4 regions of the Mesorhizobium sp. M0478 genome follow, and region 1 is predicted to be linked to each of the others. Evidence: predicted binding sites of a transcription regulator. Region 1 holds the regulator's gene; each other region holds the start of a gene.
What was found. The regulator PhoB, encoded in region 1, activates phosphate uptake and scavenging genes when phosphate is short. The targets are predictions, from matches to a motif close to TGTCATNNANCTGTCAT.

Region 1 (4,699 bases):
CATGGCGGCTGCAAATCTGTTCATTATAACCCTCCCTGCGCCGCCCACGGCGCGACAAAACCGGCCCGAAGGCCTGCACAAAGAGGCTCCATTTTTTCGAGCCTCGAAAAAATACTGGTTCAATGATAAGGCACTGTCAACATCGATTATGATGGATTCTGATGGCGTTGCCGAATTTTTTCGAGCTCCGCAATAAACAATGACAGGGCTGCCGGCGTCTGCCAATATTTGGCTGGTGCCGTCGAACGCCTTCACTATCATGAGGCGCGAGGAGGCCGGGAGGAAAACAAATGTCGGTTGGGATCCGCCACGACGATCTGCGCCGTCGCAACCGTGCGATGGTGATTTCGGCCGTGCGCCGGGCCGGCCAGCCGTCGCGGACCGAGATTGCGGCGACCACCGGCCTCAGCCATTCGACGATATCGGCAATCTCGTCTGATCTAATTCAAGAAGGCATCCTGATTGAAGGCAAGCCTGGCGAGACCGGCTCGCTGAAACGCGGCCGGCCGCAGGTCGGCCTTGGCCTCAACCCGGAAGCGGCGGCGGTCATGACCGTGGTGCTGTCGCTCAATTTCCTGTCCGTCACCGTCATCGACTATGCCGGCCACGTCGTCGCCGAGGAACAGCGCCGGCTGGACACGCTGACCAAGCCGCGCGACGAGCTGATTGGCGAATGCGTAGCAATCGTCCGGCGGCGGCTTGAGGATCCCGACCTCGATGTCCAGAGCATCGCCCGCATTGCCATGGGCATCCAGGGCATCACCGATTCGCAGGCGCGGGCCATGCTGTGGTCGCCAATCACGCCACTGACCGACATTGCCTTCGCCGACATGTTGGAAGCGGAATTCGGCATTCCTGCCACCATGGAGAACGACTGCAATATGATGGCGGTGGCCCTGCAATGGCGCCAGCCCGAGCGCTACCGCGACAATTTCATCGCGATCCTCTTGTCGCACGGCATCGGCATGGGGCTGGTGCTGAAAGGCGAACTGTTCACCGGCACCCATTCCTCGGGCGGCGAGTTCGGCCACATGATCCACCGTCCGGGCGGCGCGCTCTGCCGCTGCGGGCGGCGCGGCTGCGTCGAGGCCTATGCCGGAAACTACGCCATCTGGCGCAGCGCCAAAATGATGAGCGAAGATGCCGAGCCGGTCGATATCGGCGACGCTGATATGCGCGCACTCGCCGCGCGCGCCCGCGAAACCGATGGCCCGGAGCGCGAAGCCTATCGCAAGGCCGGTGAGGCGCTCGGCTTCGGCCTCGGCAGCCTGTTTGCACTGATCGATCCGGCACCCGTCGCCATGGTCGGCGTCAGCGCCGCCGCCTTCGACTTGATCGAACCGGCATTGCGCGAAGCGATCGCCCAGACCGCCGGCGGCCAGCACTCGAAATCGATCTCCTTCGACACCGAGCCCAACGAGCTGCCGCTGATCCGCGAAGGCTGTGCCATGCGCGCGCTCGGCTTCGTCGATCAGGAGATTTTCGCGCCGGGCATTCAGGCCAAATCCGGCAAGCATGTCGCCTGAATGGCCGGCAACGGCGCGACGCGCAGCATCCTAGTCTTCCCTGATCGCGTAGCCGGCGCCGCGAATGGTACGGATGACATCCGGCATGCGGCCGTTGTTGACCGCTTTGCGTAAGCGCCCGACATGGACGTCGACGGTTCGCTCGTCGATGTAGATCGTCTCGCCCCAGACATTGTCGAGCAGCTGGCTGCGCGAGAACACGCGGCCGGGATGGCGCATCATGAATTCGAGCAGCCGGAACTCGGTCGGTCCGAGCCTGATCTCGCTCTTCTTGCGGTAGACACGGTGCGACTCGCGGTCGAGCACGATGTCGCCGACCTTGAGCACGCTGGACAGCACTTCCGGCTTGGCCCGGCGCAGCAGCGCCTTCACGCGCGCCATGAACTCCGGCGTCGAGAATGGCTTGACCAGATAGTCGTCGGCACCGGTGGACAGGCCGCGCACGCGATCGCTTTCCTCACCGCGCGCGGTCAGCATGATGATCGGCAGCCGCTCGGTTTCGGGCCGCACTCTAAGCCGCCGACAGAGCTCGATGCCGGAAACAGCGGGCACCATCCAGTCGAGCACCAGGAGATCGGGCACGTTTTCCTGCAGGCGGATCTCGGCCTCGTCGCCGCGTGTCACCACCTCGACGTGATAGCCTTCGGATTCGAGGTTGTAGCGGAGGAGCACGCCTAGCGGCTCCTCGTCCTCCACGACCATGATGCGTGGCGCGATCATAGGCAGTTCACCCTCATCAGGCCGGCGTGGCCATCGCCGTCTCGTCCTGCTTCGGACGATTGGCGGGCAATTGCTGGCCGGTCAGCACATAATACGCATTTTCGGCGATGTTGGTGACATGATCGCCGATGCGCTCAAGATTCTTGGCGCAGAACAAGAGATGCGTGCAGGCGGTGATGTTGCGAGGGTCTTCCATCATGTAGGTCAAGAGCTCACGAAACACGGACGTGTATTTGACGTCGATGCGCTCGTCGTCATTCCTGAGTTTTGCAAGAGCTGCCGCATCGGTGGCGGCATATTCCTCGACGACGCCTTGCACCTGGATCAGCACCAGTTGCGCCATGGCATCGATGGAGTGCGAGAGGTCGCGCGGCGTGACGCTCAAGCCCACGGTGCCGACGCGTTTGGCGATGTTCTTGGCGAGATCGCCGATGCGCTCGAGGTCGCCGGCCATGCGGATCGAGCCGACCACGGCGCGCAGATCGTTGGCCATCGGCTGGCGCTTGGCGATCAGCGTGATGGCGCGGTCGTCCAGTTCGCGCTGGCGCGCATCCATGATGGCGTCGTCGGAAACGACACGCTGTGCCAGCGCATTGTCCGAATTGAGCAGCGCCCTGGTCGAGCCGCTGACCATCGAGCCTGCCAGATCGCCCATGTCGCGGATCAGCTTGCTGATCTGCCCGAGCTCTTCATCGAAGGAGGCGACGGTATGTTCACCCATGATCTTGGTCCTCGTGCCTGAAAATTCACCCGCCGGACGGCTCAGCCGAAGCGGCCGGTAATGTAGTCCTGGGTGCGCTTGTCGTCGGGGTTGGTGAACATCTTGTCGGTGGCGCCCTCCTCGACGAGATAGCCGAGATGGAACATCGCCGTGCGCTGCGACACGCGCGCCGCCTGCTGCATCGAGTGGGTGACGATGACGATCGTGTAGTTCTGGCGCAGTTCGTCGATCAGCTCCTCGACACGGGCGGTGGCGATCGGATCGAGCGCCGAGCAGGGCTCGTCCATCAGGATCACCTCCGGCGACACGGCGATGGCGCGCGCGATGCACAGGCGCTGCTGCTGGCCGCCGGACAGGCCGGTGCCGGGCTCCTGCAGGCGGTCCTTGACCTCGTTCCAGATCGCCGCCTTCTTCAGGCTCTGCTCGACGATCTGGTCCATGTCGGACTTGCGCTTGGCCAGCCCATGGATGCGCGGGCCGTAGGCGACGTTCTCGTAGATCGACTTCGGGAACGGGTTGGGTTTCTGGAACACCATGCCGACGCGGGCGCGCAGTTCGACGACATCGATGTTCTTGTCGTAGATGTCGTCTTCATCGAGCGTGATCTTGCCGGTCACCCGCGCCGAATCGATGGTGTCGTTCATGCGGTTGAGGCAGCGCAGGAAGGTCGACTTGCCGCAGCCGGACGGGCCGATCAGCGCCGTCACCTGGTTCTGGCGGACGTCGAGATTGACGTCGAACAACGCCTGCTTCTCGCCGTAGAAGACGCCGACCTTGTCGCCGCGCATCTTGATGACTTCGTTCGACTTGGCGTTCATTTTGTCGCCCACTGCATTCTCAAGGGACTGTTCGGTCATGATGTTCATACCAAATTGCCTTTTTTCTACCAGCGCCGCTCGAAGCGGCGCCGGAGCACGATCGCGGTGATGTTCATGGCCATGAGGAAGACGAGCAGGATGATGATGGCGCCGGACATGCGCTCGACAAAAGCGCGCTCAGCCTCGTTTGCCCACATATAGATCTGAACCGGCAGCGCGGTCGCCGGATCGAAAGGCGTCGTCGGATAATCGGCGACGAAAGCGACCATGCCGATCAAGAGCAGCGGTGCTGTCTCGCCGAGCGCACGCGCCAGGCCGATGATGGTGCCGGTAAGGATGCCTGGGGCGGCAAGCGGCAGGATGTGATGGAACACCATCTGCATCTTGGAGGCGCCGAGACCTAGGGCCGCCGAGCGGATCGACGGCGGCACCGCGGCGAGGGCGGCGCGCGTGGTGATGATTATGGTCGGCAATGTCATCAAGGTCAGCACCAGGCCGCCGACGAAGGAAGCCGAGCGCGGCATGCCGAGGAAGTTGATGAACACGGCAAGGCCAAGCAGACCGAAGACGATCGACGGCACCGCCGCGAGATTGTTGATGTTGACCTCGATCAGGTCCGTAAAGCGGTTCTTCTTGGCGAACTCCTCCAGATAGATCGAGGCGGCGACGCCGATCGGCAGCGCCAGCAAAAGCACGATCACCATCATGTAGAACGAGCCGATGATGGCCACGCCCATGCCCGACGTTTCGGGCCGGCTGGAGGCGCCATAGCTGAACAGGCCGGTGTTGAAATGCTCGGCCATCGCGCCATCGGCTTTGAGCTTGTTCATCCAGTCGATCTGCTGGTTGGACACCTTGCGGCGCGCTTCATCGACGCCGAGGTCGATCTGACCCTTGAAGGCCGAGTCGAGGTT
Region 2 (4,699 bases), on a different contig from region 1:
CAGTTCACCACCGGTGCGGCTGAAAATCCGACGCTGACGATCGTGTCGCTGGCTATCCGCCAGGCCGAATACATCGCTTCGCAAATGTCGGCCAAGACGATCTGAGCCGTCCTCCCGGATCGCTACGCGGAACGCGCATGGCGCGTTCCGCCCTTTTCCCTAGGACACTATGCGCCGACCGGCTGTCCGTCCTTGCGGCGGATGGCGACGACGGACGGCCGCGGCAATTGGCCATCCCTGAAGTCGGGCCACAGCGTCTGCGCCTTGTCGAGCGTCTCTGCATCTTCCGCAGGGTGCTGCACCGACAGGAACAAAGTCGAGCCGTCCGGCGTGAAGCACGGGCCGGTCGCTTCGGCGCCGTGCGGGCAGGTGAACAGCAGCTTCGGCAGGCCGCGCGCCGCACCTTCGGTGTCGACGCCATAGACGCCGTCCGGCAGGTCGAAATCATTGGCGCCGTCCGTCGCCACCCACAGCCGCCCGGCCGGATCGAAGGTGATGTTGTCGGGGCAGACGAACCAGCCATTGTCCGACGTATCCGGATGGAAGGTGGCGCCGACCTTGGCATCCCTGGGATTGCCGCAGAGCACGAACAGGTCCCAGGCATAGTTTTCGGCCGTGTGGTCGGCGTCCGCGCCGCGGCCGCCGGGCGGGATCAGTTCGACAATATGGCCCCAGAGATTTTCCGGCCGCGTGTTGGCCGGATTGACCTTTGACTGGTCGCGCTTCTTGTTCTTGGTCATCACCGCATAGACGCGGCCGGTCACCGGATTGGTCTCGATGTCCTCGGGCCGGTCCATCGGCGTGGCGCCGAGCGCATCTGCCGCAAACCGCGTCTTCAACAGCACCTCGGCCTGGTCGGCAAAACCGTTCTCGACGGTAAGCTTGCCCTGGCCGTGCACCAACGGCAGCCACGTCATCGAGCCATCGGCATCGAAGCGGGCGACCGACAGCACGCCATCGTCGAGCAGATCGGCGCCGGAGGCCGGGTTGGCCTTGTCATAGGCCTTGGCCGAGACGAAGCGGTACATATATTCGAAATAGTCGTCGTCACCCATATAGACGACAACGCGGCCGTCCTTGTTGAGGACCACGGTCGAGGCCTCATGCGACATGCGGCCAAGTGCCGTGCGCTTCACCGGCCTGGACTGAGGATCGTAAGGGTCGATCTCGACCACCCAGTCGAAGCGGTTGGCCTCGTTCGGTTCCTTGTCGAGGTTGAAGCGGTCATGGAAGCGGCCGCGGCCATAGATGTCGGAGCCGTCGAAGCCGTAACGGTCGAGCAGGTCGGCAGTCGGCGCCTTTTTCGGGTCGCCGCCGAAAATGTCGGACACGCCTTCCTCGCAGGTCAGCACCGTACCCCAGGGGGTGAAACCGCCGCTGCAATTATAGCTGGTGCCGAGCACTTTCGTGCCAGTCGGGTCGGCCGAAGTTTTCATCAGCGCATGGCCGGCAACCGGTCCGGAAACGGTCATTTCGGTGTTGGCGGTGATGCGGCGGTTGAGCGGGCTGTCCGCCACGCTTGCCCACTTGCCGTCCTTCAATTGCACCTCGACGATCGAATGGCCCATCGCGGCCATGCCGAGATCGACCTGTTCCCTGGTCATCGTCTTGCCGGCATCGCCCTCGGTCATCCCCGGAAACATCACATTGGGCGAGATGTATTCGTTGTTGACGCAGAGCAGGCCATGATCGGAATTCACCGTGCCCTTGGGCAGCGGCATGAAGGCGATGTAGTCGCAATTGTAGCCGAAGCGCTTTTCCTGTTCCTCCGCCGCGACCTTGTTGCCGTCGAATTCGGCGAGGCCGGCTGCAAGCGGGTCGCCCCAGCGCGCGACGATGGTCGTCTCATAGCCTTCGGCGGCGGCATGGGTCTTGCCGTAGACCCGTTTCAGCTCGGGAAAGCCGAGCGTCGACTGCGCTGTGGCGGCATGCGTTTCGCCGGCAAACAAGGAGCCGACAAAGCTGCCGCCGGCAATCAGCGCGCCGGAGGCGAGGCTGCCTTTCAAAAGAGACCGGCGCGAGACGCGCTCGGCAATGATTTCGCGGATGACGGGGGAGGATGAAGACGGTGCATTGGCCATGGTGTCTGCCTCTCAGGGTGGATGTTACGGCGCACCGTTGCCCTAGTCTGCCTAGGCAACATTCACATGACATAAGAGGAAGGTTTTGCCGCAACTGGGCGCGGCACTACGCATCGCTCAGCCCTTGGTGCAGGTCGAGGCGGTGAAGGCGCCGTCGGGCTGCTTCAGAATGATGTCGAATGACGGGGCGGTCTCGCCGTCCAGTGTTGCCTGTGTCATGGAGACGGAGTTGCCACCGGTGGTATAGCCGCCCAGCGGCCCGAGCCAGGTGATCTCGCCATTGGCATTCATCTGATAGTTGTAGCCTTGCGTCGCGGTGCCGAATGTCACCGGACCACTATAGACATTGCCCTTGATAGTGATGTCGCCGAGGTTGAGGAAGGCGCCGAGCAAATAGACCTCGCAATGATAGGTGCCGTCCGGAAGCTTGCCCTCGCTGAAATCGGCGCGCGCGGCGCCGCTCGTTGCCATCAGCAGCAGGATGCCGGAAATGCATGAGGTGCGAGATGTCATGACGTCACTCTTTTGAAGGGCGAGCTTGCCCTATTTTTGCGCGGTACCGCAACATTGTTAGCCCGGAACACACGGCCGGAGATCAAAAACTAGGCATTTGTCTCAATTGGGCAAAAATTAGGCAAAAGCCATGTGCGCTGCGCAAATTTGCCTCAATCAATTTTCGCCGGCTACCACTGTTTTCTCGAGGCTAATATACCAACCGGCTGATAACGCTCGGCTATTCCATCTTCGTGAGCGGCGCCTTTGCGTTTGGCACGGCAGTTGCATTGCATTATCGCGGTGCAATCAAACAGCTTGGGAGTCTTCGGTATGAGGGGTAATTTCTCCACAATAACAAAAATGTTTTCGGCCGGCGTGGTCGCCGCCGGCCTGTCGATGTCGTCTCCGGCCCAGGCCGCCGAAGACACGATCAAGGTCGGCATTCTGCATTCGCTATCGGGGACCATGGCGATTTCGGAGACGACGCTGAAAGACGCCATGCTGATGCTCATCGAAGAGCAGAATGCCAAGGGCGGTCTGCTCGGCAAGAAGCTCGAGGCGGTCGTTGTCGATCCGGCCTCCAACTGGCCGCTCTTTGCCGAAAAGGCGCGCGAGCTGATCTCGAAGGACAAGGTCGCCGCCGTGTTCGGCTGCTGGACCTCGGTGTCGCGCAAATCGGTGTTGCCGGTGTTCTCGGAACTCGACAACATCCTGTTCTACCCCGTCCAGTATGAGGGCGAGGAAAGCGAGCGCAACGTGTTCTACACCGGCGCCGCCCCGAACCAGCAGGCGATTCCCGCTGTCGATTATCTCATGAGCGAGGACGGTGGCTCGGTGAAGCGCTGGGTGCTGGAAGGCACCGACTACGTCTATCCCCGAACCACCAACAAAATCCTCGAGGCCTATCTGAAGGCCAAGGGCGTCGCCGCCGAAGACATCATGGTCAACTACACGCCGTTCGGCTTCTCCGACTGGCAGACCGAAGTCTCCGCAATCAAGAAATTCGGCTCGGCCGGCAAGAAGACCGCCGTCGTCTCGACCGTCAATGGCGACGCCAACGTTCCGTTCTACAAGGAACTCGGCAACCAGGGCATCAAGGCCGAGGACATCCCGGTCATGGCCTTTTCGGTCGGTGAGGAAGAACTGGCCGGTCTCGATACCGCGCCGCTGGTCGGCCATCTCGCTGCCTGGAACTATTTCGAGAGCGTCGACACACCCGAAAACAAGAAGTTCATCGCCGACTGGCACAAGTTCATCAAGAATGACAAGCGCACCACCAACGACCCGATGGAAGCTCACTATATCGGCTTCAACATGTGGGTGAAGGCGGTCGAAAAGGCCGGCACCACCGATCCCGACAAGGTCATCGACGCCATGGTCGGCGTGTCCGTGCCGAACCTCACCGGCGGCTATTCGACCATGATGCCGAACCATCACATCACCAAGCCGGTGCTGATCGGCGAGATCCAGGCCGACGGCCAGTTCGAGACCGTGTCGCAGACGCCCGGCCTCGTGATGGGCGACGAATGGTCCGACTATCTGCCCGATTCCAAGGACCTGATTTCGGATTGGCGCGCGCCTCTGTCCTGCGGCAACTTCAACGTTGCCACCGGCAAATGCGGCGGCAAGGGCACGAACTGATCCCTCCCGGGGCCGACCGATCGTGGACGCGTCCACGATCGGTACCGCCAAGCGTCCGGGCGCTTCAGCCCGCCCGGACGCGGAATTTCCCCACAGAAGAGTATCTGAACGGATGATCCTGTTGCGCACTCTCGGCCTCATGCTGGTGTTCCTGGTGGCAAGCCTATTGCCGTCGAACGCAGCCGAAGCCGATCTGCGCGCCATCGTCGCCAAATTCGCCACGGGCACGGGCTTTGCCGCCACTGAGGCCGTCGTGCGCGAACTTGCCGCCACCGGCGATCCGCTGGTCGAGCGCCCGCTTGCAGCGCTCGCCGAAGGCAACCTTTACATCCGTAAAGCCGATTCAGCCGTCTTCGTCGGCAGTGAGGCCGCCGACAGCGTCACGCTGCTCGACCCGCTGAGTGGCGAGAAAGCCGGCGACGCCCCCAAGGCCGACATCACGAAGATCAAGGTCAACAACACGCTGCGTCGTGTCATCCGAG
Region 3 (4,699 bases), on a different contig from region 1:
GCCGTCGACCAAGCCGACTGCATCGTCACCGACTGCTGGGTGTCGATGGGCCAGGAACACCGCGCCCGCGGCCACAATGTCTTCTCGCCCTATCAGGTCAATGCGGCGCTGATGGCGAGGGCCAAGCCCGACGCCCTGTTCATGCACTGCCTGCCGGCGCATCGCGGCGAGGAAGTCACCGACGAGGTCATCGACGGTCCGCATTCGGTGGTCTTCGACGAAGCCGAGAACCGGCTCCACGCCCAGAAGGCGGTTTTGGCCTGGTGTCTGGGCGCTTGATCTCCAGGCGCTTGCTCTCAAAACGCTTGATCCGGGGCGGCGCGATGCCTATTTGCGCCCCATCACGCAAATCAAGCGCGTTTGGACGCATGCACCCCTCCGGGCCGCATGGCCGCGCCCTGGAGCTTTGTCATGTTGGAAACGCATCAAGTGACTGAACATCACCCCAAACTCGGCGAGTTCGGCTATGCCGGCGACGATCATGTCGTACCCTTCGAGGTCGGCCCGCTCGACGTGCGCGGCCGCACCGTGCAGCTCGGGCCGATGCTCGACGCCATCCTCAACCGTCACGACTATCCCGAGCCGGTCGCCCGCCTGCTCGCGGAAGCCTGTGTGCTGACGGTGCTGCTCGGCACCTCGCTCAAATTCGAAGGCAAGTTCATCCTGCAGACCCGCACCGACGGCCCGGTCGACATGCTGGTCGCGGATTTCTCCACGCCCTCGGCATTGCGCGCCTATGCGCGTTTCGACGCCGACCGGCTGGAGGCCCTGGTGGCCGCAGGCCAGACCTCGCAGCAGACGCTGCTGGGCAGCGGCGTTTTGGCGCTGACCATCGACCAGGGCGCGCACACGCAGCGCTATCAGGGCATCGTCCAGCTCGACGGCGAGACGCTGGAGGACGCCGCGCGCACCTATTTCCGCCAGTCGGAGCAGATCCCGACCGACCTCAGGCTGTCGGTGGCCAAGCTTCTGACGCCAGGTCCCGGCGGCGCTCGTGAGCAGTGGCGCGCCGGCGGCATCCTGGCGCAGTTCCTGCCGCAGTCACCCGAGCGCATGCGCGTGCCCGACATTTCGGGCGGCGACGGCGATCCGCGTGACGTGACGCAGGAGCCGGCCGACAATTCGTGGCGCGAGCTGGTGGCGCTGCTCGGCACCATCGAGCCGACCGAGCTGATCGACCCGACCATCGGCGCCGAGCGGCTGCTCTACAGGCTGTTCCACGAACATGGCGTGCGCGTCTTCGGCGGCGTGCCGGTCGCCGACCAATGTTCCTGCTCAAGGGACAAGATACGCGGCATCCTCGAGGGGTTTTCCGCGCAGGAGATCAAGGACAGCACCGAAGATGGCGGCATCCACGTCGCCTGCGAGTTCTGCTCGAAGCAGTACGACTTCGACCCGGCGGAGTTTGCAGCTCAGTAGCATCTCTTCCTTCTCCCCGTTCACGGGGAGAAGGTGCCCGAAGGGCGGATGAGGGGCAGCGCGAACTTTGGTGAATGCCCGCGCATAGCCTACGTCATGTGCGTGGAAGATAACCTCATGAGTCCGGCGGCGCCCCTCGTTGCACTGCCGGGCATTTCTCCCCGTATAGAGATGGGGAGAAAACCCCTAATTCACCGTCCGCCGCGTCCCCGGCAGATCCAGCGAAAACGCGGGAATAGCGACGTCGAACGTCTCGCCCTTTTTGTTGCGCATGGTGTAGTGGCCGACCATGAAGCCGGAGGGCGTCGAGAGCGGGCAGCCTGACGTGTATTGATAGCTGTCGCCGGGATTGAGCTCAGGCTGGTCGCCGACCACGCCGGCGCCGCGCACTTCCTCGATCCGGCCGCTGCCGTCGGTGATGTGCCAGTAACGCGACATAAGCTGCACGAAATCGTCCGACTGGTTGTCGATCGTCACCTGGTAGCCCCAGACATAGCGGTTCTCCGCCGGGTCCGAGCGGTCCTCCAGGTAGAACGGTCTGACCTGCACTTCGATGTTGCGCGTGACGGCGCGATACATGGGCTGCTCCGGTTGCGCGGCAAGGAACATTTGTCGCGCCATGCGGTTTGATACGCGCAGAGCGGCATGTCCTGCCAGCCTCAAAGCGCAGGTGCCGACAAACAATGTCATTTAAGTGACACATGACAATGTTGGTGTGCGCAAACCTTGCCGGCGACTCAAGGCCCATCTGTCGACTGACAAAGCAGCCGCGAGCGGCCTTTCCGGAGTGACCAGATCTCGATGGAACCAGCTCTCACAGCCGCCTTCGCTTCCTCCGCTTTGCTTCTTTCCAATCTCGCCAGCATCCTGCTTGCTTCGTCGAAACTGCAAGCGCGTCGCCTTATCCCTCCGCCGTCCGGCGAGCAGCCACCGGTCTCGATCGTCGTGCCGTCGCGCGGCGTGGAGCCGTTCACACAAGAGACGCTGCAGCGAGCCTTCTCGCTCGACTGGCCGCGCTACGAACTGATCTTCTGCGTCGCTCACGCCGACGATCCCGTCGTCAAACTGATAAACAGGGCGATCGTCCTGTTTCCCAACGTGCCGGCCCGGCTGCTGATCGGCGACGACCGCGTCAGCAGCAACCCGAAGCTCAACAACTGCGTCAAGGGCTGGGAAGCGGCGCGCTATCATTGGGTTATTCTGGCGGATTCCAACGTGCTGATGCCAAGGGATTACGTCCAGCACCTGATGGCGGCCTGGCGGACCAATACCGGGCTTATCTGCTCGACGCCGATCGGCTCTCGGCCGGATGGCTTTTGGGCCGAGGTCGAATGCGCGTTCCTCAACACGCTGCAGGCGCGCTGGCAATATGCCGGCGAGGCGCTCGGTCTCGGCTTTGCCCAGGGCAAGAGCATGCTGTGGAACAAGCCGATGCTCGATACCAATGGCGGTATCCGCGCGCTGGCCGCCGAGATCGCCGAGGATGCTGCTGCAACCAAGCTGGTCAACGGACTGGGCCTGCACGTCAATCTCGTTGCCTCGCCTTTCGAGCAACCACTGGGGCAGCGCCGACTTGCCGACATCTGGTCGCGCCAGGCGCGCTGGGCGCGGTTGCGCCGCGTCACCTTCCCACTGTTTTTCGCACCCGAGATCCTGACCGGCGTCGCCGTGCCGTTGGCGTTGGCGCTGGTGGCGGCCGCAAGTGCCGGCATCAGCCTGCCGGCCACGGTGATGGCCGTGCTGACGGCGGCCTACATTCCCGAATGCGCGCTGGCCGCGGCCAAGGGCTGGCATCTGTCGCTGCGCATGGTCCCGGCGATGATGGTCCGCGACATGATGCTTCCCGCCATCTGGGCGCGCGGCTGGCTGAGCGGCGCCGTCGACTGGCGCGGCAACACCATGACCATCGGCACCAAGACGGCCGAACTGGAAGAGGTTTCGTCGGGAGCGTGACGCCTCGCGGCCTATCCGGCTGCCTTCAGCGCCTGCGCAACGTCCTCCAGCAGATCGTCCGTATCCTCAAGACCGACCGACAGCCTGAGCGTTCCCGGCCCGATGCCAAGCTCGGCGCGAGCTTCGTCGCTGAGGTTCTTGTGCGTGGTGGTCGCCGGATGGGTGATCAGGCTCTTGGCGTCGCCGAGATTGTTGGAGATCAGCACGATGTCGAGCGCGTTCTGCAAGGCGAAGGCCGCCTGCTTGCCGCCCTTGACGTCGAGGCAGATCAGCGTCGATCCGCCCGTCATCTGCTTCTTGACGATGTCGGCCTGCGGGTGGTCGGCGCGGCCGGGATAGATGACGCGGGCGATTTCCGGCCGTCCTGCCAGGAAATCCGCGATCTTGGCCGCGCTTTCCGTCTGCTGGCGCACCCGAACCGGCAGCGTCTCCAGGCCCTTGAGCAGCGTCCAGGCGTTGAACGGCGACAGGCTCGGGCCGGTGTGGCGGAAATAGTCGTGCAAATTCTCGTCGATCCATTTCTTGTCCGACAGGATGATGCCGCCGAGACAGCGTCCCTGGCCGTCAATGTGCTTGGTCGCGGAGTAGACGACGATATGGGCGCCGAGCTGCAAGGGCTTCTGCTGCAAGGGCGTGGCAAAGACATTGTCGACGATCAGCCTGGCGCCGATCGAGGTGGCGAGCGCCGCCACCGCTGCGATGTCGACCACTTCCAGCGTCGGATTGGTCGGGCTTTCCAGGAAGAACAGTTTCGTGTTCGGCCGCACCGCCTTTTCCCAGTTGGCGATGTCGGTGCCGTCGACCAGCGTTGCCTCGATGCCGTATTTCGGCGCCAGCGTCTCCACCACCCAGCGGCAGGAGCCGAACAGCGCGCGCGCCGCAACGATATGGTCGCCGGCCTTTGCGCTGCACAGGAGCGCTGCCGTCACCGCCGCCATGCCGGACGCCGTGGCGCGCGCATCTTCGGCACCCTCCAGCGCGCACATGCGCTTTTCGAACATGTCGACGGTAGGGTTGGCATAGCGCGAATAGATGAAGCCCGGCTCCTCGCCCTTGAAACGGGCCTCGGCAGCCTGCGCCGTCTCGTAGACATAGCCTTGGGTGAGGTACATCGCTTCGGACGTCTCGCCGAACTGGGAACGCAGCGTTCCCCCGTGCACGAGTGCGGTCTGAGGTTTCCAGTTACGCTTCTTGGTGCTCATCGCTTTTGTTCCAGACACAAAAAAACCGGCCGCGAAAGTCGCAACCGGTCCATATGGCCTTGCGGCCCGACGGTCCTTTAGCGACTTGTTTAACGTGGCTGCAAGCCGACCGGCCAAATCACCAC
Region 4 (4,699 bases), on a different contig from region 1:
GCCGTGCTCGCCGATGACATCCCAGCGCACCGTCGCGTCCTTGCCGTGGACATGGAAGATGCGCGGCGCCCATTTGCGGATCTGCGGTATCGGGTCGATGAGATAGACCAGCTGATGGCAGGGCTCCCATTCCAGGCCGAGGTTCTCGTCGGGCAATTCGTTGAACATCAGCTCCCAGGCGTCCGGATTGTGGGCGATGTTCCAGTCGCCGGCCGCCCAGTTGCCATCCATGGCGCAATTTTCGAAGGCAATGCGCACGCCCTTGTCTGCGGCGCGCCTGGCCAGCGGACCCCAAACCTCACGGAAGCGCGGCAGGCTGTCTGTCAGCTTCTTGCCACGCAGACGTCCGGTGAAGCCGCTGACGATCGAAGCGCCGAACAGATGCGCATTGTCGATGACGGTTTCCCAGGCCGCGAGCACGCCGCGATCGACCTCGCCATCCTCCAGCGGATTGCCGAACACGCCGATCGACGACACGGCGACATCGGCATCGCCGATCGCCTCGCCAATCTCACCGGCGAGCCGCGCCAAATCCTTGCCGCCCAGCGTCTGCCAGAAGAAGGGCTGGATGCTCTCGAAGCCGAGCGGCAGAATCTCTTTGATGTAGGCGGCCGGGTCTTCGAGATTGGCCCGCACCATGGTGCCGATCCGGATGTCGAGAAGCGGGTTTGGCATCATGATGCTTCCTGTGTGATTGCGACGCGCCGTCCGGTCTCGGCGCTTTCGATGGCGCCAAAAACCATGGCCAGGCTTTTGATGTTGTCGCTGCCACGGGTTTCCGGCTCGCTGCCGGTCTCGATGGCGTGCATGAAATCCTTGATGATGCCGAGATGACCGCCGACGCGGTCGGCGGAATCGAGCGGCGGTACTGTGATGGGCTGGGTCAGGTCGAACAGGCCGTCGCGGACCGACAACACAACCTCGGCCTTCAGTCCGTCCTCGCCGTCCCAGAGCAGGCTGCCGTGCTCGGCGACGATGCGCCATGTGCTCTCCCAACTGGTGCGGAAGCCCGCCGCGCACCAGGAGCCTGCATAGGTGAAGCGCTTGCCGCCGCCGAGATCGAAGATAGCGCTGGCCGACGAGCCCTGCCGGTACCAGGAATTCGCCGGATCCCATTCCTGGCAATAGACGCCGGCGGGATCGCCTGCGACCATGTAGCGGGCGGCGTCGAATGTGTGGATCGCCATGTCGAGCAAGAGCACATGCGCCATCTCCTCGCGAAAGCCGCCGAAATGCGGCGCGACGAAGAAGTCGGCATGGATGCTGGTTGGCTTGCCGATGGCGCCGGAGTCGAGAAAGCGCCTTATGCGCCGGACATTGGCGACATAGCGGCGGTTCTGCACGACCGCATGGACGCGCCCCGCGTTACGCGCCGCATCGACGATGGCGCGCGCATTTTCCGGAGTATCGGCCAGCGGCTTTTCCGTCAGCAGATGGCAATTATGGGCAAAGGCGGCAAAGGCGACATCACGCCGGGCGGCTGGAACCACGACATCGAACACCGCGTCGGGCCTGGTCTGGTCGAGCACCGCGTCGAGGCTGGTGCCGATTACCGCGCCGTCGAGCCCGTATTCGTGCGCCCTCGCCTTCGCCCGTTCGGCGTCGAGATCGACAAGGCCGACAATGGCCAGCCCGTCGATCTGCCTCGCGGCATCGAGCCAGGCCTTGCTCATCGCACCACAGCCGACGAGGACGGCATTCATCATCCGGCATTCCTCCCGTCCGGTCCCTCCAGACCGAATGTCACGGCATTTCCGGCATCACCGTAAACGTTTCTCCGTAAACGTTTACGAGAACACACCCGATGGCGTAGAATGTCAATCGGCTGTCAGCGAAAATCATCCCGAAGCCTTGGCCTGGGCGGCAGCCGGTGCTAGCCAAGACAGGGGGAGAACTGTCCTTGGCGTCCAGTATCCATGACCTAGCGCGTCACCTGAACATTTCGATCGGCACCGTGTCGCGGGCGTTGAACGGCCGCGCCGACGTCAATGCCGACACCCGCCAGCGCGTGCTCGCCGCCGCCAAGCAATTGAACTATTCGCCCAACCAGTCCGGCCGCAGCCTGCGGCAAGGCACCACCCATTCGATCGCCTTCATGCTGCAGCCGCATCCGGGCGACCAGCAATATGGCGAACCGTTCTTCATCCCGTTCCTGATCGGTCTGCAGGGCCGACTGGCCGAGGATGACCTGGATCTGATGGTCGTCATGGGCGAGCCCGGCCAATATCAGCAGGAGAGGCTGCGCCGCGTGGTTGAGACGCGCCGGGCCGACGCGGTCGTGTTGGCCAATACACGGCGGGAAGACGATCGGATCGACTATCTCAGCAAGGCCGGCTTTCCCTTCGCCACGCTTGGCCGAAGTCAATCCGGCGACGACACCTATCCTTCGCTCGATATAGATTTCGAGAGGGCGGGTGATGAAGCCGTCGACCGGCTGGTCGCGCGCGGCCACCGCCGCATTGCCGCCATCCGCCCTTCGCTTGATCTCAACTTCGGCTACCTGTTCCTCGACGGCTACCGCAAGGCGCTGGAGCGGCATGGCATCGAAGTCGACCCCGGCCTGATCGCCGACGGCTTCATCAACGAGGCCGGAGGCTACCAGGTGACGCCGCGCGTGATGCTCTCCAAGGACCGGCCCACAGCCATCATCTTCAACAATGACGCAATGGCGCTCGGCGGCTGCAAGGCACTGGCCGAGATGGGCATCAGGCCCGGCCACGACATCGCGGTGATCGTCATCGTCGACACGCCGCTCTGCCGCTACTTTTCACCGGCGCTGACCGCCTTCCGTCCGTCGCTGGAGCCGATGGGCCGGCGGCTGGCCGAAATGCTGCTGGCCTCGCTTCCCGCCTTTGCCGGCCCGGAAGGTCCGCGCATCATCCGCGAAGTCTGGCCGCTGGAGCTGATCGCGCGCGACAGCGATTGATAGTGCGTCTCTCCCTTCTCCCACAAGGGAGAAGGAAGAGGCCCGCTCTGTCACGCAAGTATCATGTTCGCGTCCTAGACCGCTTTGCGAGAGGGCGACATCGTCGATGCGATGCGGTGGCCCCTTTGCGCCGCTCAAGGCTTGTCACAAAGAGGATCTCCATGAAAATCTCGCACCGAACCGTGTCGCTCGGCGCCGCGCTGGCGCTGTTTACCGCCCTGACCCCTGCCCTTGCCGACAGCACAGCCACCGTTGGTGGCTTCGTCAACAAGGGCCTGGTCGGCGTCGGCCGCATCCCGGCCGATCAGAAGGACAAGTTCGGCGAGACCTTCGGCTCCGGCTCCGGCATGTCGATCGACGCCGCAAGCTGGACCCGTGGCGCGGACGGCTACAAGGGCTCGCTCTGGTTGCTGCCCGACCGCGGCTACAATGTCGTCGGCACCACCGACTACCGGCCGCGCCTCAACACTATTCGCATCGAGTTCACGCCGGCCGCACTAGGCGCCACGCCCACCTCCGGCCAGGAACAGACAGGCGTCAAGGCGACGCTTGCCGATTCCCTGCTCCTCACCGACGACAAGGGCGCTGACGCCACCGGCCTCGATCCGCTCAACGGCGTGCGCGCGGCCAATGGCGACCTGCCGATCCTGCCCGAGGCCAATGGCAAGCTGGCGCTCGACAATGAGGCGATCGCGCGGCTGCCCGACGGCACCATGTTCATCTCTGACGAATACGGCCCCAACATCTACCGCTTCTCGGCCGACGGCCATCTGTTGTCGGCAACGCAGCCGCCCGCCGCTTTGGTGCCGATGCGCAAGGGCGCGCCGAACTTCGCCTCCGACAATCCGGGCCCCGGTGCAGCCGAACCCGATCCGAAGGATCCCGAAACCGGCCGCCAGAACAATCAAGGCCTCGAAGGCATGGCGCTGACGCCGGACGGCAAGTCGCTGATCACTGTGCTGCAGTCGGCGCCCCGCCAGGATGGCGGCGATTCGCCCGCGACGCGCCAGAACACCCGCGCGCTGGTCTACGACGCCTCCGACCCGGCCCATCTCAAGCTGGTGCATGAATATGCCGTGCCGCTGCCGGTGTTCAAGGACGCCAAGGACAAGACCAAGGTCGCCGCGCAGAGCGAAATCGTGGCGCTGTCCGACAAGACCTTCCTGATGCTGGCGCGCGACAGCGGAAACGGCCAGGGGGTGAAGGGCGATACTTCGCTGCTGCGCCAGATTTTCGTCGTCGACGTCTCTGGCGCCACCGACATTGCCGGCGGCGCCTTCGATGCCGCCGACAAGCCGCTGGCGCCCAAGGGCGTGCTCGACCCCTCGGTGACGCCGGCCAAGCTGACGCCGTTCATCGACATCAACGACAACAAGGAACTCGGCCGTTTCGGCCTGCATGACGGCAAGCCGAACGACAAGAACAATCTCTCGGAGAAGTGGGAAGCAATGTCTGTGGTCAGCCTGCTCGATCCGGCGCTGCCCGACGACTATTTCCTGTTCGTCGGCAACGATAACGACTTTCTCACCCAAGACGGTTTTCAGGTCGGCGCGCCCTACAAGGCCGACGACGGCGCCGATGTCGACACCATGTTCCTGGTCTATCAGGTCACGCTTCCGGGCCTCGCCAACAAGTAGCCGTATACGGAAAGGCGGACGCGCCCGGCGCGTCCGCCTCTAACCGTCTGTCGGCGATCAGCGATGCCGTGAAGGCACCTATTTCAAAATCTCCGCATCCCTTGGCACGCCGGCATCGATCGGCTCGGCGGTCCGG

Region 2: NKI64_RS19025 (PhoX family protein) is a predicted target of PhoB. The motif match lies at 2,137-2,153, and genes of this name have one in related genera.
Region 3: NKI64_RS22725 (ceramide glucosyltransferase) is a predicted target of PhoB. The motif match lies at 2,104-2,120, and genes of this name have one in related genera.
Region 4: NKI64_RS11555 (esterase-like activity of phytase family protein) is a predicted target of PhoB. The motif match lies at 2,975-2,991, and genes of this name have one in related genera.

The regions. Positions count from the first base shown of each region.
Region 1 covers NZ_JAMYRH010000001.1:386,841-391,539, forward strand. Annotated here, with positions in the region: gene xylF (D-xylose ABC transporter substrate-binding protein) at 1-24, opposite strand, end outside; gene NKI64_RS01860 (ROK family protein) at 291-1,526, shown strand; gene phoB (phosphate regulon transcriptional regulator PhoB) at 1,557-2,246, opposite strand; gene phoU (phosphate signaling complex protein PhoU) at 2,263-2,967, opposite strand; gene pstB (phosphate ABC transporter ATP-binding protein PstB) at 3,009-3,833, opposite strand; gene pstA (phosphate ABC transporter permease PstA) at 3,851-4,699, opposite strand, start outside.
Region 2 covers NZ_JAMYRH010000007.1:285,027-289,725, forward strand. Annotated here, with positions in the region: gene NKI64_RS19020 (GMC family oxidoreductase) at 1-105, shown strand, start outside; gene NKI64_RS19025 (PhoX family protein) at 168-2,081, opposite strand; gene NKI64_RS19030 (hypothetical protein) at 2,199-2,594, opposite strand; gene urtA (urea ABC transporter substrate-binding protein) at 2,907-4,217, shown strand; gene urtB (urea ABC transporter permease subunit UrtB) at 4,330-4,699, shown strand, end outside.
Region 3 covers NZ_JAMYRH010000010.1:119,162-123,860, forward strand. Annotated here, with positions in the region: gene argF (ornithine carbamoyltransferase) at 1-279, shown strand, start outside; gene NKI64_RS22715 (Hsp33 family molecular chaperone) at 388-1,419, shown strand; gene apaG (Co2+/Mg2+ efflux facilitator ApaG/CorD) at 1,606-1,998, opposite strand; gene NKI64_RS22725 (ceramide glucosyltransferase) at 2,221-3,372, shown strand; gene NKI64_RS22730 (O-succinylhomoserine sulfhydrylase) at 3,384-4,574, opposite strand; SAM riboswitch at 4,632-4,699, opposite strand, start outside.
Region 4 covers NZ_JAMYRH010000004.1:71,552-76,250, forward strand. Annotated here, with positions in the region: gene NKI64_RS11540 (sugar phosphate isomerase/epimerase family protein) at 1-678, opposite strand, end outside; gene NKI64_RS11545 (Gfo/Idh/MocA family protein) at 675-1,706, opposite strand; gene NKI64_RS11550 (LacI family DNA-binding transcriptional regulator) at 1,901-2,926, shown strand; gene NKI64_RS11555 (esterase-like activity of phytase family protein) at 3,088-4,563, shown strand; gene NKI64_RS11560 (L,D-transpeptidase) at 4,642-4,699, opposite strand, start outside.